Regions from separate parts of the Geobacillus sp. CAMR5420 genome, predicted to be linked through region 2. Evidence: riboswitches for the same ligand, from Rfam matches in the RefSeq annotation. Region 2 holds a riboswitch; the other holds the start of a gene.

Region 1 (8,712 bases), on a different contig from region 2:
CGTAAAAGTTTTTCCGCCCGTTCGCCTGCTTTAGTTCATGCAAAATTTCCGCCATGCGCTGTTCGACGGAAATATCTTGGCGGGAGATTTTCGCCCGCATCGGTTTTTGCAGTTTTTTGCGGCGCAACAGCTTCGACAAGGCGCCAAGCATATCGTATACGTTCACATCCAGCGGCGCCGCCTTTTTCTCATCCGCGTATGCGCTTAAGTCGCTCGGCGGCTTTGTAAACAAAAGCGCCCGTTCCTCTTCGCGCCGCTTCAGTTCGCGCGCCGCCTCTTTAAACTTTTTATATTCAAGCAGCCGCTGCGTCAGCTCCTCACGCGGGTCCCCGTCATCGCCCCACTCGATGTCGCCGTCGACCGCTTCTTCATTGGAGGGCGGCAGCAGCATTTTGCTTTTGATCGCAAGCAAGGTGGCCGCCATCACTAAATATTCGCTGGCGATATCCAACTCAAGCTCCTGCATGGCGTGAATGTACGCCATATACTGCTCCGTAATTTGCGCGACCGGAATATCATAAATATCAATTTCATAGCGGTTGATCAAATGCAAAAGCAGATCAAGCGGCCCTTCAAACGCTTCGATTTTGACGTTGTACGGCAATTGCACATCCATCCCACCATTTTTTCCAGAACCACCGCCCGGTAGGCTCGTCTCCAGCTGCAGTACATTTATTGTATCATAACGAAGCGGCGAAGCGAACGGAAAACAGTCTCTTTTTTGCGCCGCAGGCCGCCGAAGCCGTATAATCGAAGAAGAGCCGTCCGCCTTCACATGGCGCGGCCCACTTTTGAAAGGAACGATGGCCGATGTATCCAAAAGCGTATATCGAGTATTTGGTCCATTTCCATAGCGACCGCGATTATTTCGAATGCCACGAGATTTTGGAGGAACATTGGAAACAAGACGGTCGAAACAAAGGTTGGCTTGTGCTCATTCAAATGGCGGTCGCTTTTTACCATTACCGGCGCGGCAACACTTCCGGCGCGCTCCGCCTCATTCGACGGGCGCGGGCGCTGCTTGACGAAGCGCAAGAGATGATCCGGCGGCTCGGCCTCGATGACGAGGCGCTCGCCCGCTTGCTCGACGAGACGGCTGGGCGGATCACTCGCGGCGAACCGTACGAAAGCGTCGAACTGCCGATTCGCGACCGTTCCCTTTATGAGCAATGCCAGGCCGCCTGCGCCCGCCGGCAGCTCGTTTGGGGGCAAGCCAGCGACCTAGCCAACCTTGATCTTGTGGATAAACACCGGCGCCGCGACCGCTCGGACGTCATCGCCGCACGCGAACAAAAAAAACGGGCCAAAGCGGAAGGAGTTGGCTTCCCTCCCCCTCCGCCGCCCGCCTGAGCGCGGCACCGCGCTAGTTTCGTTATTCGTTGCACGCATGGCATTTATCGAAAAACGAGGCGGTCCACTCGTTGGCGCACAATCGGCGGCCCGGGTACACCTCTTTCAATGCCTTGACCATCTGTTTTCCGATCCCTTGGTGGCGGTGTGACGGATTGACGCTGATGTGCTGGATTTCCACAACATCAGGAGCGCGCAACAGGACGCCGATAATGCCGACGATGTCATCCCCTTCTTTCCATAAAAACAGCTGCCAATCGTTGTTTGTTTCATACTGTTTCATCGTCTGCTGCAGCCGTTTCAGGTCTTTTTCCGTCGGCATAAACGACAACAGTCCCATGGCGATTTTCTCATAGTTTTTTCGGTAACGGATTAACATAAAAATCCCTCATTATCGACAAACGCTTTTCCGAAATGGAAAAGTTTTTGTCATTTTCTCTATACGTATTATAAACATTCTCACCGATATTGTGAACCATTTCATGCCTTTTTACGCAAATGTCCGCAAGACGTTCGCCATTTCGATCGCCGACACCGCCGCTTCCCATCCTTTATTGCCCGCTTTCGTGCCGGCCCGCTCGATCGCCTGTTCAATGGTGTCCGTCGTCAACACGCCGAAAATGACCGGAACACCGCTTGCAAGCGCCGCGTGGGAGACGCCTTTGGCCGCCTCGCTGCAGACGTAGTCAAAATGGCTCGTTGCCCCACGGATGACGGCGCCAAGCGTAATGACAGCGTCAAACTGCTTCGATTCCGCCATTTTTTTCGCCACAAGCGGGATTTCAAACGCACCCGGCACCCAGGCGACAGTGATGTCGCTGTCGCTCACGCCATGGCGCGTCAAGCCGTCGATCGCCCCAGATAAAAGCTTGCCCGTGATGAATTCGTTAAAACGAGAGACGACGATGCCGATTTTCAATCCGGTGCCGACTAAGTTTCCTTCAATGATGCGCATGTTCGTTGCTCCTCCCATCATTAAAAATGAAGCATATGTCCTAATTTTTCATGTTTCGTGCGCAAATATTTTTCATTTTCCTTTTTCTCTGGCATCTGAATGGGCACCCGTTCAACGACTTCGAGTCCATGCCCTTTTAAGCCGGCGATTTTGCGCGGGTTGTTCGTGAGCAGGCGCATTTTCGTCACGCCAAGATCTTTCAAAATTTGCGCCCCGATGCCATAATCGCGCAAATCGGCGGGGAAGCCCAGTTTTTCGTTCGCTTCGACCGTATCATAACCTTGCTCCTGCAACTTGTAAGCGCGCAACTTGTTCATAAGGCCGATGCCGCGCCCTTCTTGGCGCATGTAAAGCAACACCCCGCGCCCTTCCGCCTCGATTTGCCTGAGCGCCGCATGCAGCTGCGGACCGCAGTCGCACCGGTACGAGCCAAACACATCGCCAGTTAAGCATTCGGAATGGACGCGCACCAAGATCGGCTCATCCGGGATGATCTCTCCTTTGACAAGCGCCACATGCTCTTTTCCGTCGAGCACGTTTGTGTAGCCGATGGCGCGAAATTCGCCGAATTCGGTCGGCAGCCAAACGTCCACCTCCCGTTTCACGAGCTTTTCCCGCTGACTCCGATAGGCGATCAAATCTTTGATCGTGATCATTTTCAATCCGAACTGATCGGCGATTTGCCGCAAATCAGGAACGCGAGCCATCGTCCCGTCCTCTTTAATGATTTCGCAAATGACGCCGGCCGGCTTCGCGCCGCACAAACGGGCCAAATCAACCGCCGCTTCTGTATGGCCGGCGCGCCGCAAGACGCCCCCCTTTTTCGCAATCAACGGAAAAACGTGGCCAGGACGTTTAAAATCGCTCGCTTTCACATTCGGATCAAGCAGCGCCTGAATCGTCGCCGCCCGCTCGTAGGCGCTGATTCCCGTCGTTGTCGTTTTGTAGTCGACACTCACCGTAAACGCTGTGCCATGCGCGTCCGTGTTATGAGTGACCATCGGCTCAAGCTCGAGCCGCTCCGCCAATTCCTCCGTAATCGGCACGCAGACGAGCCCGCGGCCATGAGTGATCATAAAGTTAATGACATCCGGAGTAGCTTTTTCGGCCAGCACGACAAAATCGCCTTCATTTTCGCGGTCTTCGTCATCGCAAACGATGATCACTTCTCCGTTTTTCAGCGCCGAAAGCGCTGCTTCAATCGTGTCAAACATCAAGCTTGCCCCCTTTTCCACTATTTATAGCCGTGCTGCTCCAAAAATTCGACCGTCAATTTGGAGGTCGGCGTCGCTTTCGCGGTGAGGAAAGCGGCGACGTACTTGCCGATCATGTCGCACTCGATATTGACGAGATCGCCCGGCCGCTTTTCGCCTAAAATCGTCGCCTCACGCGTATGCGGAATGAGTGAAACGATGAACGTGCGCTCGCTCAGACCGAAAATCGTCAAGCTCGTCCCATCGACTGCGACCGATCCTTTCTCAATCATATAGGCGCGCAGCGAGGCCGGCACTTCGATTTCATAGTAGACGGCGTTCGCTTTCGGCCACTGCCGGATGATGCGCCCGACGCCGTCCACATGCCCGGTGACGAAATGGCCGCCAAACCGTCCTCCAGCCGCCATTGCCCGCTCCAAATTCACCTTCGATCCCGGCTTTAATGTCTTTAGCGCCGTCGCTTTCACCGTCTCCGGCATGACATCGACCGTAAACTGCCGTTCGGTGAACGATGTGACGGTCAAGCAGACGCCGTTGACGGCGATGCTGTCGCCAAGCCGCACATCTTCGAGCACCCGCTTGGCGCCAATCGTCATCACGATGGCATCGCCGGTTTGCTTCATTTGTTCGATCGTGCCGATCTCTTCAATAATGCCAGTGAACACAACGATTCCTCCTTCCGTTTCGGCGCGGCGACGATTTTGATGTCCGGGCCGATCGTCTCGATGCGGCGGATGTCAAGCTCCACCGCTTCAGCAAGCCGGGCGAAGCCAAGGCCGCCGACCGGCGTCGGCGCCCCGCGGCCGCCGATCAGCTTCGGAGCGATATAGGCGATGACCTCATTGACTGCTCCCGCGCGGAGGAAGCTGTCATGAACGCGCGAGCCGCCTTCGACAAACAGCGACATGACTCCCTGCTCCCCAAGCAGACGGAGCACATCGCGGACATCGATCTGGGCCGTCGGCATTGAAAATACGCGCACCCCAAGGCGCTCATACGCCGCCGCTTGTTCCCGACTGACGCCGCCGGTGATGATCCACGTTTCTGCTTCCTTGTCAGCGACGACATGGGCGTCAAGCGGTGTACGCAATTTTGTATCCAAAATGATGCGGAGCGGATTTTTCCGCTTTTCCCCAAAGCGGACGGTAAGCTTCGGGTTGTCGGTCAAAACGGTGTTGACGCCGACCAAAATGGCGTCATGCTGCGCACGAAGGCGATGGACATCCTCACGCGCCGCGCTTGATGTAATCCATTTGCTTTCCCCCGTCGCCGTCGCGATTTTGCCATCGAGGCTGCATGCGAACTTCAACGTGACAAACGGCGTTTTTGCGGCGATATAGTGGAAAAACATCCGATTCAATTCGTCCGCTTCGTCTTTTAATACGCCAACATCAACGTCAATGCCCGCTTGGCGCAGCTTGGCAATCCCTTTTCCCGCGACAAGCGGATTCGGGTCGGTCGTGGCAACGACGACGCGACGGACGCCCGCCTGGATGAGCAAATCGGCACATGGCGGCGTTTTTCCATAATGGCTGCACGGCTCAAGCGTCACGTACACCGTCGCACCGCGCGCCTTCTCGCCAGCCATGCGGATCGCATAGACTTCCGCGTGCGGCTCACCCGCTTTCAAATGGGCGCCAAGCCCAACAACCGTCCCACCGTTGACAACGACCGCGCCAACGGCAGGATTGGGAGACGTTTGCCCGACTCCAGCTTTGGCCACATCGAGAGCGAGCCGCATATAATGTTCATCGTTATGCACCGCACTCCCTCCTTCAATAAAAATGAAACCCCCGGGATGTCCCCGGGGGCTCATCGATGAGAGAATGACCAATGATGCGCAAACAAACACATGTTCGCCAAGCAGGCTATACCGGCCGGTCGGAAACAAAAGATACTACCATGCCTAGTCGGCCGACAGACGCTGCCCACGCGGTCTGAACCGGCCGAAAACAGCCGTGCGCATATTGGCATCCTTCTCCCATCCAGACTATACTGTCGGCTCCGGAATCGCACCGGATCCTGCCTTTCGGCTCGCGGGCTGAGGGGCGGAAAGCCCCATCACCGCCGGTCGGGAATTTCACCCTGCCCCGAAGGATGCATCACGATATCGTTATGTTCATTATACCACACGAAACGCCCTGCATCATCATTCCGCAACCCAAATCCAATACGCCGCTCCCCACAACAGGCTGGCCGCAAGCAAAAAGAAAAACAAGCGCCAGTTGTTTCGAACAGTCCGATCATCCTCGCTCATGCGCTGTTTACGGTTCGTCAAATACTTTCACTTCCTTCATCACGTCGCCGTTTTTCATCGTCTTCACGACGTCCATGCCCGATGTCACTTGGCCAAAGACGGTGTGCACCCCATCCAAGTGCGGCTGCGGCTCGTGGACGATAAAGAACTGGCAGCTGCCGGTGTCGCGGCCGCGGTGCGCCATTGACATCGCGCCGGTGACATGTCGGTGTGGATTGTTGTCCGTCTCGCACGGGATCGTATAGCCGGCATCGCCCGTTCCATTGCCGCGTGGACATCCTCCTTGGCTGACAAATCCAGGGATGACGCGGTGGAACGTCAACCCGTTATAAAAGCCTTCGTTTGCGAGCTTCTCAAAATTGGCCACCGTCGCCGGCGCCTCGTTTGGGAACAGTTCAAACTCGATTTTCCCGCCGTTTTCCATGAGAATATATCCTTTTTTCGCCACAAGCATCCAGCTCCTTTTCGACATCGAAACTGCTTTTATCATACCATGATGGCCAAGTGAAACAAAAGAAAAAATGTCTTTTCAAATTCGCACGCCGCCTGACCGCGTCGCGTTTTTCCGATAGCCAAGCAGGCGAGCGTACGGTATAATGATAATGCATTTTCGTAAACAGGAGGCGAGCTATGTGAAACGAACGATCGCTTCATCGCTGCTTTGGGCGGTGCTGCTGGCATCTCCGGGCATCGCAGCGGCCGATGCCGCGCCGGGCGATGTCATTGTGACGCTCGGGGAAAACTTAACGAATGAACAAAAGCAAAAAGTGCTCGACGAAATGAAGGCGCCGGACGGGGCGCAAACGATCACCGTCTCAAACGTTGAGGAGCATAAATATTTGGACGGACTCATTCCGAAAGCGCAAATCGGCACGCGCGCCATCTCGTCGTCGATGATCACGATAAAAGAGCCCGGCTCGGGGCTTCATGTCGAAACGCACAACATCACATGGGTGACGAAAGAGATGTATACAAACGCCTTGATCACCGCAGGGGTGAAAGATGCCGATATTTACATCACCGCTCCGTTCCCGGTTTCCGGCACCGCAGCGCTGACGGGGCTGATGAAGGCGTATGAAATTTCCTCGGACCAAGCCATCCCTGATGATGTCAAAAAAGTGGCGAACGAGGAAATGGTGCAGACGGCGAAGCTCGCCGATTCGATCGGCGCGGACAAAGCGGTCGCCCTGCTGGCGAAAATCAAACAAGAAATCGCCAACAACCCACCGCAGACGGACGCTGATTTGCGCGCCCTTATTGAAAAAATCGCCAACGACCTTGGCATTACGCTGAGCGAGAATGAAATCAACAACCTGATTTCCCTTTTCCATAAAATGCAAAATGCCCATATTAATTGGGATCAAGTGAATGATCAGCTGAGCAAGGCGAAAGAACAGCTATCGGCGTTTTTGCAGTCAGAAGAAGGGAAAACGTTCATTCAAAATCTGATCGACATCTTGAAAGAAATTTGGAACGCGATCAAATCAGCATTTTCCTCAAATCAACAATGAAAGAAGGCGCCCCAAAAAAAGCAGCGGGCGCCTTTTCTTTGTGGAGGCCGTTCTCTTTCCAACCGGCGGCCTTCACTTTTTCACTTTCGTTTTCAAAGGCAAATCATATTGGATCAAATCTTCATATGTCTCCCGTTTCACAACGAGCTGGGCGTCGCCGTTTTCAACGAACACAACGGCTGGGCGCGGCAGACGGTTGTAATTGTTCGCCATGGAATAGCCGTAAGCGCCGGTGCAAAAAACGGCCAAATAATCGCCCGGCTTCGCTTCCGGCAGGGCGATGTCCCAAATGAGCATGTCGCCTGACTCGCAACACTTCCCGGCGATCGATACGACTTCCGTCGGCTCGCCGAACACCCGGTTGGCGAGCGCGGCTTCGTATTTCGCTCCGTAAAGCGCCGGACGGATGTTGTCGCTCATGCCGCCGTCAACGGCAATATAGGTGCGGACGTTGGGCACCTCTTTGCGCGAACCGATCGTATAAATCGTCGTTCCGGCATCACCCACGAGCGACCGGCCCGGCTCGATCCAAATTTCCGGCAACGGCAAGCGGCAAGCTTCGGCCTGCCTTTTCACCTCTTCCACGATGCAGTCGACGTACGCTGTCACCGGAATCGGGTCGTCTTCCTCCGTATAGCGGATGCCAAAGCCGCCGCCAAGATTGACAACCGCTGGGACAAATCCGTGCGCCTTGTTCCACTCCGCCAGCTTGGCAAACACTTTTTGCGCCGCGAGCACAAACCCAGCTGTTTCAAAAATTTGCGAGCCGATATGGCAATGAACGCCGAGCAGCTGAAACGCGGCCGATGCCATGACACGGCGAAACGCCTCGTCCGCCTGACCGTTGTTTAAGTCAAAGCCGAACTTTGAATCTTCTTGCCCGGTTAAAATGTAATCGTGCGTATGCGCCTCGACCCCCGGCGTCACGCGGAGCAAAACCGGCACCGTCCGACCGGATGACTCCGCCAGCTCTTCGATCAGCTCGAGTTCGTAAAAGTTGTCGGCAACGATGCAGCCGATGCCGTGTTCAAGCGCCATCGCCAATTCGTCCCGGCTTTTGTTGTTGCCATGAAAATGGATGCGCTCAGGCGGAAAACCGGCCGCAAGCGCCGTATACAGCTCACCGCCTGAGACGACGTCAAGCGACAATCCCTCCTCAGCGGCCAGCTGCACGATGGCGACGGCGGAAAACGCCTTGCTCGCATACGCGACTTGCGCCCGCACGCCGTGACGCTGGAACGCTTCTTTAAACGCGCGCGCCCGAGCGCGGATCAACGCAACGTCATAAATATAAAGCGGCGTGCCATACGTTTTGGCCAACTCGACCACATCGACGCCGCCGATTTCCAAATGCCCTTGTTCATTCACGCGGCTTGTCCCGTGAAGAAACATCGCAAACCCCTCATTCCTCTATCGAAATCGCAT
Region 2 (8,712 bases):
CTTCTACACCCTTGACTTTTCCTTTAATCCTATCAGATGGTCCTTCTCTTCCCTCCGGCTGAAAATCGCCGCGAGGATCGCTTCGGATATATATATATTGTTGTGCCACACGCTGAAAATCGCACTTGGAACAGCCGCCAAGGGTGAAAAATTCGCTGTGGCAATTGCCACGCTCAATCCGGAGTTTTGCATTCCTACCTCCATGGCGACCGCTTTTTGTTTAGCCAAATCCATGCCGAGCAGAAGGGGCAGGCTGAAGTCAAAGGCAACTGGACGAATCCCCCTTAACAAATTTGCCCGCCAACCGCTTGGATATCTTCTTCACGTTCGACCGTCACGTCAATGGCAATCCGCAGTCCTTTCACAATCGTTTCTAACGCCATGCTAGGCTGTCCTGGATGCCGGGCTGCTTGTTCCGGCAGATACGGAATATGGATAAATCCGGCCCGAATGGGCATCTTCACTTGGGCAATATAATGCATCAATCCGTAAAACACATGGTTGCAGACAAACGTTCCCGCTGTATAAGAGACAGAGGCTGGTATGCCGTGACGCCTCAACTCATGGACAATCGCTTTGACCGGCAAAGTTGACCAATAGCCAACAGGCCCGCCTGGAACAACGGGTTCGTCAATCGGCTGATGACCTTCGTTGTCGGGAATGCGGGCATCATTGATGTTCACCGCTATCCTTTCAACGGAAATATCGGCTCTCCCTCCCGCCTGTCCGACGCAAATCACAATATCGGGATCCACTTGCTTCATTGCATCATGCAAGATTTCTAATGATTGGCCAAATACGGTTGGAATCTCCCGAACTTCAACGATATACCGATCGTTTTTCCATCCGGCTGCTTGCTTGGCCGCCTCCAGCGATGGATTCACCGTTTCTCCTCCAAACGGATCAAATCCGGTCACGAGCACTTTTTTCATCGTATCTTCAGTCCTTTCCCGTTATCGGATTATAAATCCATGAGAGTGACCACATACATTGCAGCGATGTTGAACGCCAACAGAATCAACGCTGTCGGCACTTGCACGCGAATCACGTGGTTTTTGTCTTTCAAATCAAGCAAGGCGGCGGGCACGATGTTGAAATTCGCCGCCATCGGCGTCATCAAGGTGCCGCAGTAGCCGGAAAACATCCCGAGGGCGGCCACATGATTCGCATCGACGCCAAATTGTTTGATCAGCAGTGGAACAGCGATCCCCGCTGTCATGACCGGAAACGCGGCAAAAGCATTGCCCATGATCATCGTAAACAAAGCCATGCCAATACAATAGGCCACCACAATCCAAAACAATGAATGAGTCGGAATGATGTTTCCTACCAAATTGGACACAGCGGTGCCTACCCCAGCAGTCGTAAAAATCGTCCCTAGCGTTGCCAGCATCTGCGGCAAGAGGGCGGCCCAGCCGATTGATTCAAGCAGCCTGCGCGATTCTTTAACTGCCATAAACGGAGTGGTCCGAGTCATCGCCATGCTGACGAGCAAAGCAACGAACGTCGCTAGCCCGAGAGACACAAGAGTCACGTTTTTCGGATCGAAAAGAAAAGCGTTTCCAACCTTGACATTTTTCAGCCATGTCACACCGATGACAGTCAAAACCGGAATCAACAAGGCCGGAATGAACAGGCGATGTTTCAATCGATCGCGATGTTGTCTTCTCTCTTCCGGCGTCGCCTCTTGGTAGCTTCCGAGCTTCAATCCCCCGGTTCCGACAATGGCCACCATGATAAGCACAAGCACTCCGGTGTAAAACGGGGGAATGATGCTGCCGAACAGCAGTGTCACACCATAAAGGAAATAAAACAACCCTGATGTGAAGCGCTTCGGGTTTTGACGATCGGCAAAGGTCCACAAGCTTCCCAACACAACCACAATGCCTAAAAATATGTACACCGCTTCAATGGACAACCACATTCACTCTCTCCCCTTTCCATTCTCCCGATGAAAGAGCTTGTGAAGCGAGCGGTCCAGCCGATGCAGGCGGATGCTGTGAACGATCAGCGCGGCCACGGCCGTTGGGATCGCCCATAACGCCATATGCAGCGGATCAGAAGGAATGCCGTTTTGATCAAAAAATCCTTTCATCAACAAAATCGCTCCGATGGCGATGAACACATCCTCGCCAAAAAACAACCCGATATTGTCCACCGCTGCGGAATGAGCGCGAATGTCATCCCGGACATGATCCGGCAGTTTTCCGTATTTCGCTTCCGCCGCTCCTTCTGCCATAGGAGCGACGAGCGGACGAACCATTTGAGCATGGCCGCCGATGGAAGTAAGCCCAGCCGCTGCAGCCGCTTCCCGGATGATCAAATAAGCGGTCAAGATTCGTCCTGTTGTCGCGGCTTTGATTTTCGCCACGACACTTTCTGCCTGTTCACGCAATCCAAAACGTTCCAAAATGCCGATGACGGGCAATGTGGCGATGAACACCGCCATATACCGGTTGGTCGTAAACGCTGTTCCAAATTGTTCAATAATGTCATACAGCGATTGATGGGCGAGCAATCCTGTCGCCAATCCAGCCGCTGTCACGACAAGAAGCGGATTAATGCGAACAATGAAGCCGATGATGACGATCAACACGCCAATGAGCACCATGTTTCTCTTCTCCTCTCCAGCACATTTTACGGCAAATGTTAATACAAATCGTTACGTCGTTCACCCCACTCTATTTCTTAGTCGGCATCCCCCTCTCCTCCATCTGTCGTTCCACATTTCGGAACAATAGTTTCAAATTTGTTATTATCATTATATAATTGAGAAAAATTAAAAATCAATAAATACTTACCGAAAATTTACTTTACAAAATAAAACATCAACTTGACCGAACCCGTCATGATACATCAAGCCCCCTCTTCGTTGCATCCCTTGCCCCTATTTTGTATCATGAATAATTAAGAGAAATTTAGCAGAAAAAGGAGGTGCCGACCATGACCAAACAACTCCCTCCCGGCCAATTCGAAACGGAAAAATGGCCGATTTTGCATGAGGGCGATGTGTACCAATTCGATGAAGCGACGTGGAATTTCCGATTGTTCGGCGATGTGAAAGAGGAAGTGTCGCTTTCGTATCAAGAAGTGATGCAGCTGCCGAAGACGGTTTCAACCATCGATATGCATTGTGTCACAACATGGTCAAAATTCGACACGACGTTTGAAGGCATCGCCTTCCGCGAGTTTTTGCGCTTTGTGGAGCTAGATCCTGATGTGAAATACGTGAAAATTTACGGATATTTAAACGGCGACCGGTTCGGTTATTCGGCGAACTTGCCGCTTGACGCGCTCATGGGCAACGATGCCTTGTTTGTCTATCGATGGAAAGACAAGCATCACGACTGGCAGGACATCTCGCCGAAGCACGGCTATCCGCTCCGTTTCATTCCGCCAGCGACGTTTTACTTATGGAAAGGGGCGAAATGGGCGTCCGGCATCCGCTTTATGAAAAAGGACGAGCCGGGCTACTGGGAAGAGCGCGGTTATTCGATGACCGCCAATCCGTTTAAAGAGGAGCGGTTTGCCGAGTGGGTGCCGCGGATTCGCTTTTGACAAAGCAAAAAGCGAGGGGTCGGAAATCCCTCGCTTTTTGATCATCAAGCGGCTTGGCGGGATGCCGCTTGTTTCTCAAGCCAAGCACGAAGACGCCAAAAGAGAAGCTGAAATACGATGGCCGCCATCGCTCCTTTGACGGCGTTAAACGGCAAAATCGCCGATACCACCAACGCCTTCGCTTCCGGCGCGCTCATCTGCGGAGCGCCAAGGAAAAGGGTGTACGCCGGCATAAAGACGTAGTAGTTGAGCACGCTCATGACGAGCGCCATTGTCACTGTTCCCGCCGCCAACCCCAGCAGCAAGCCTTTTTTCGATGCGGCTTTCCCATAAATATAGGAAACCGGCAAAATAAACGCCGCCCCAGCGGTAAAGTTGGCGATTTGGCCGATCGGAACGCCGGTCGCACTGCCGACAAAAACATAGTTCAACACGTTTTTCAAGAGTTCGACCGCCACGCCGGCGAGCGGGCCGTACAACAGCGCGGCGACAAGCGCCGGGATGTCGCTGAAGTCGACAAGCAAAAAGTTCGGAAACGGCGGCAGCGGAAAGTTGAGCATCATGAGCACATGCGCCATGGCGCCCAACACTCCGATGCCGACAAAGGCGCGGATGGAAATGCGTTTCATGTTTGTTCTCCTCCCCTTCTCGTGATTCATCCTCACAAGAAGAAGGCTGCCGCCGCGAGCGCCAACAAAAACTCCCTTAAACCGAACGAGGCTTAAGGGAGAAAAAGGGTGTGCGCAACTAGACGTTCGCATGCGCCAAAACGAACGCCGGCAAACCTTCATCTTCTCCCATCCAGACTATACTGTCGGCTCCGGACTCGCACCGGATCCTGCCTTGCGGCTCGCGGGCTGAGAGGCCAAGCGCCTCATCACCGCCGGTCGGGAATTTCACCCTGCCCCGAAGATGAATCGCTTATCCGTTTTTTCATTATTCCGATGAATTTAGTATACAATTCCTTTTTGGATTTGTCTACGATTTTTTGCTTGCGGCTTGATTATTCCCGCATCGGAAGCGAATCTTCCGGTTCGAGCACCGGTGGGGCGACTTGAACCAAATCGGCGTATTTCAATCCCGTCCCCGTGTTGAGCACGACGACCGTCTCCCCATCACGAATCCAACCGCTCTCGCGCAGCTTTTGGGCCGCCGCAAACGCCGCCGCTCCTTCCGGGCAAATGAACGCCCCTTCGAGTTCGGCTGCCGTCCGCTGTTCAGCCAAAATCGCTTCATCGCTGATCGCAATAGCGCAACCGTCCGTCTCATACACCGCCTCAAGAACAAGAAAGTCGCCAAGCGCTTTCGGCACATTGATGCCAAACGCCACTGTATGGGCGTTCGGCCAAAACTCCGATTCACGTTTTTTCTCCTTCCACGCCTTGACGATCGGCGCGCAATGCTCGGCCTGCACAGCGACCAGCCGCGGCATGCGGCCGTCCACCCAGCCGAGCGCCTGCAGTTCTTTGATCGCCTTGTAAATGCCGATCAACCCGACGCCGCCGCCGGTCGGATACAAAATGACATCCGGGAGCTGCCACGAGAATTGTTCGGCGATCTCCAGCCCCATCGTTTTCTTCCCTTCAATCCGGTACGGTTCTTTCAACGTCGACGCATCGTACCAGCCGTATTCGCGGATCGCTTTGGCGACGATTTGCCCGGCATCGCTAATGAGGCCGTTGACGAAATACAATTCCGCCCCAGCGATGGCGCATTCCTTTCGCGTCAGTTCCGGCGCCTCAACCGGCATGACGACTGTCGCCTGAATGCCCGCCCGCGCCGCGTACAGCGACCACGCCGCTCCCGCGTTGCCGTTTGTCGGCATCGCGAGCTGTTTGACGCCCAATTCCTTTGCTTTAGAAATCCCAACCGCCGCGCCGCGGGCTTTAAACGTCCCTGTTGGAATAACCCCTTCGTCTTTCATGTAGAGCGCTTCAATGCCGATTTCCCGTCCTAAGCGCGGCATCGGCACAAGCGGCGTCATCCCTTCGCCGAGCGACACGATATGTTCAGGATGCTTTACCGGCAGCAACTCATGATAACGCCATAAATTCGCTTCACGTTCCCTCAGCACATCCCTCTTGACTTTTTGGCGCATCGCCTCCAAGTCGTAAGCGACAAGAAGCGGCGAACCGCATTCGCAAAGTTGATGGATTTGGTCGACATCGTATGTACGTTCACACTTCGGACAATACAGATGAGACACGTAGCTGAATGACATGGTTTGGCTTCTCCTTTCCATTTGTTTCATCCGCACGAGGCAGGAAGCACCTACTTTCGCGTTTCTGACGAGACACTGGCCTTTTCATTATACCATAACCGTCCTCTGCCGCCGGCGCCTGTAATGGCAGCGTCCGTACGCCAACTTTGGGGCATCATAGCGCCAAGTAGGAAATGGTCCCCTCTTTTTTACCGTTTGAAGCCGCATATGGTAAAATAAAACGGAAACCGCCTCTTTTTTCTCACTGCATCGGCGGAATGATTCGCTGATCCAGAAAAACTTATACATAAGGAGATGAACCAATGAAACAGGAACTCATCGAACGCTTCATCCGCTACGCGAAAGTCAACACTCAATCCGATCCAAACAGCCATACGTGCCCATCGACTTCGGGACAGTGGGAGCTGGCGAGAATGCTCGTCGAAGAGCTGAAGGCGATCGGGATGGAAGATGTGACGATCGATGACAACGGCTACGTGATGGCGACGTTGCCGGCCAATACGGACAAAAACGTGCCAGTGATCGGCTTTTTGGCTCATATGGACACCGCGCCGGAATTTACCGGAGCCAACGTCAACCCGCAATTGATTGACTCGTACGACGGCGGGGACATCGTGTTAAACAAAGAACAAGGCATCATCTTGTCGCCAAACGATTTCCCGGAGCTCGCTCACTACAAAGGGCATACGCTCATCACGACCGATGGGACGACGCTGCTTGGTGCTGACGATAAAGCCGGAATCGCCGAAATTATGACCGCGATGAACTATCTCATTCAACACCCGGAAATCAAGCACGGCAAAGTGCGCGTCGCCTTTACGCCGGATGAGGAAATTGGCCGCGGGCCGCATAAATTTGACGTTGCCAAATTCGGCGCCCAATTTGCCTACACGGTCGACGGCGGGCCGCTTGGCGAATTGGAGTATGAAAGCTTTAACGCTGCCGAAGCGAAAATCACGATCAAAGGCAAAAACGTCCATCCGGGCACAGCGAAAGGAAAAATGATCAACTCGATCAAAATCGCCATGGAGTTCGAGCAGCAGTTGCCAGCCCATGAGGCGCCTGAGCATACGGAAGGATATGAAGGGTTTTACCATTTGCTTTCGTTCCAAGGCAGTGTAGAGGAAACGAAGCTTCATTACATCATCCGCGACTTTGACCGCGAACAGTTTGAGGCTCGCAAAGCGAAAATGAAAGAGATCGCGGCTTCGCTTGCGCAAAAATATGGAAACGACCGAATCACTCTCGAAATCAACGACCAATATTACAACATGCGCGAAAAAATCGAGCCGGTGCGCCACATTGTTGACATCGCCCACGAAGCGATGACGAACTTGGGCATTGAACCAAAGGTGAAACCGATCCGCGGCGGTACAGACGGGTCGCAGCTCTCCTACATGGGGCTGCCGACGCCGAACCTTTTCGCCGGCGGCGAAAACTTCCACGGCCGCTACGAATACATTTCCGCCGACAATATGGTGAAAGCGGCCGAAGTGATCGTGGAGATCATCAAGCTGTTCGAGCAAAAAGCATCTTGATCTGCGGAAAAACTCTCTTGAACGATCTTTTTTCGATCGTCCAAGCACAAGCGGCTGCAAGCCCGCCCATTAGGAGTAAAGAAAAGGTGTCCCGAGTCTTTTGGGGACACCTTCTTCATTAGATAAGCGACCGTTCGCCCTTCCATCCTTTTTCCTCGGTCAACACCTGTTACGGAAGCCGGTTGATCCGCCCCTCGATCCGTGCTGAGAACGGTTGCTCAAGACCGCGAATATACGAGACAAGGGCATCCAAATCGACCGGGCCGACCTCGCGGTTTGTCCCATGCGTCAACACCGTGAACCCATCGCCGCCGTCGGCGAGGAAGCTGTTGACTGTCACCGTGTACTCGGCGTCCGGTTTTAGCGGTGTGCCGTCAGGAAGCTGAATGTCAATGACTTTTTCTCCGACCGGCTTGCTGGCGCTCCATGTATAGCGGAGGCCGGAGATTTGCAGCATGCGCGTTTGGGTTGGCTGCCATTGTTGATTCAAAAGCTGGCGGATTTGCGCGCCGGTGAGCGTCATTTTCACGAGCTGGTTGTTGAACGGCTGAACGTTGTACAATTCGCCCCACGTCACTTCGCCTTGTTCAATATCGGCGCGAATGCCGCCCGGGTTCATAAAGGCAAAATCGGTTTTCATCGCCGCCCGCTGGGCATCGGCGATCAAATTGCCCAAGGCGGACTCGCCGCTTTCGTTTTGTTCATCGGTGATCGTTTCGGCTGCTGTGCCGACGACTTGATTGACAAGCGGCGCCACTTTCGCTTCATATTTTTCGACGAGGGCACGGATTTCCGGGTCCGGAGTGATGCCGTCATGATAGGTCGTCACGATCTCCGCTTTTTTGGCGACGACGTCTTTCGTACGCGGGTCGATTTTCAAATCGACATCAGAAAACGCCGTGCCGTACGAATACGACTGAACGAGCAGCTTGCCGTCCACAACCGCATTTAAATAGGCATGGTTATGACCGGCGAAAATCACATCGACTTCATCATCGACATTTTTGGCGATATCGACAATTTCCCCGCTTGCGTTTGTCCCATCCGGATTGGATACGCCTGGGTTATGGGCGAGAACGACGATCGTTTGCACCCCTTTTTTCTTCAGTTCCCGGACCGCTTTGTTAATCGCTGTTGCTTCATCGATGAACTTGACTCCCGCGACGCCGCTTGGCGTCACAATCGTTGGTGTTTCCGTGAGCGTGACGCCGATCAATCCGATCGGCATGCCGTTGACCCGCTTAATCACATATGGCGGGAGAATCGGCTTTCCCGTTTGCGCATCAACGACGTTGGCGCTCACGTACGGAAAATCTGCTCCGGCGAAATCGCCGGTCGCCGGGTGATATCCGCCATGGATCAAGCGGAGCATTTCCGCTACTCCTTCATCAAACT

The links. Region 2 has a riboswitch for FMN ahead of DI44_RS07925 (ECF transporter S component). Riboswitches for the same ligand answer to the same signal wherever they lie in the genome.
Region 1: linked by a shared signal. The riboswitch ahead of ribD (bifunctional diaminohydroxyphosphoribosylaminopyrimidine deaminase/5-amino-6-(5-phosphoribosylamino)uracil reductase RibD) and the one ahead of DI44_RS07925 (ECF transporter S component) in region 2 are both predicted to bind FMN.

Annotation. Positions count from the first base shown of each region.
Region 1 is NZ_JHUS01000050.1:129,343-138,054, forward strand. Features, by position in the region: gene DI44_RS05555 (segregation/condensation protein A) at 1-616, opposite strand, end outside; gene DI44_RS05550 (DUF309 domain-containing protein) at 811-1,350, shown strand; gene DI44_RS05545 (GNAT family N-acetyltransferase) at 1,373-1,729, opposite strand; gene ribE (6,7-dimethyl-8-ribityllumazine synthase) at 1,841-2,305, opposite strand; gene DI44_RS05535 (bifunctional 3,4-dihydroxy-2-butanone-4-phosphate synthase/GTP cyclohydrolase II) at 2,326-3,519, opposite strand; gene ribE (riboflavin synthase) at 3,540-4,184, opposite strand; gene ribD (bifunctional diaminohydroxyphosphoribosylaminopyrimidine deaminase/5-amino-6-(5-phosphoribosylamino)uracil reductase RibD) at 4,139-5,281, opposite strand; FMN riboswitch at 5,489-5,621, opposite strand; gene DI44_RS19670 (hypothetical protein) at 5,669-5,797, opposite strand; gene DI44_RS05520 (peptidylprolyl isomerase) at 5,784-6,224, opposite strand; gene DI44_RS05515 (DUF1002 domain-containing protein) at 6,409-7,287, shown strand; gene lysA (diaminopimelate decarboxylase) at 7,360-8,679, opposite strand.
Region 2 is NZ_JHUS01000039.1:41,331-50,042, forward strand. Features, by position in the region: partial or broken gene DI44_RS07950 (transporter, sodium/bile acid symporter family protein) at 4-237, opposite strand; gene pcp (pyroglutamyl-peptidase I) at 285-932, opposite strand; gene DI44_RS07940 (DUF979 domain-containing protein) at 962-1,924, opposite strand; gene DI44_RS07935 (DUF969 domain-containing protein) at 1,925-2,611, opposite strand; gene DI44_RS07930 (sulfite oxidase-like oxidoreductase) at 2,944-3,558, shown strand; gene DI44_RS07925 (ECF transporter S component) at 3,603-4,217, opposite strand; FMN riboswitch at 4,344-4,476, opposite strand; gene DI44_RS07920 (threonine synthase) at 4,562-5,779, opposite strand; gene pepT (peptidase T) at 6,082-7,317, shown strand; gene DI44_RS07910 (5'-nucleotidase C-terminal domain-containing protein) at 7,487-8,712, opposite strand, start outside.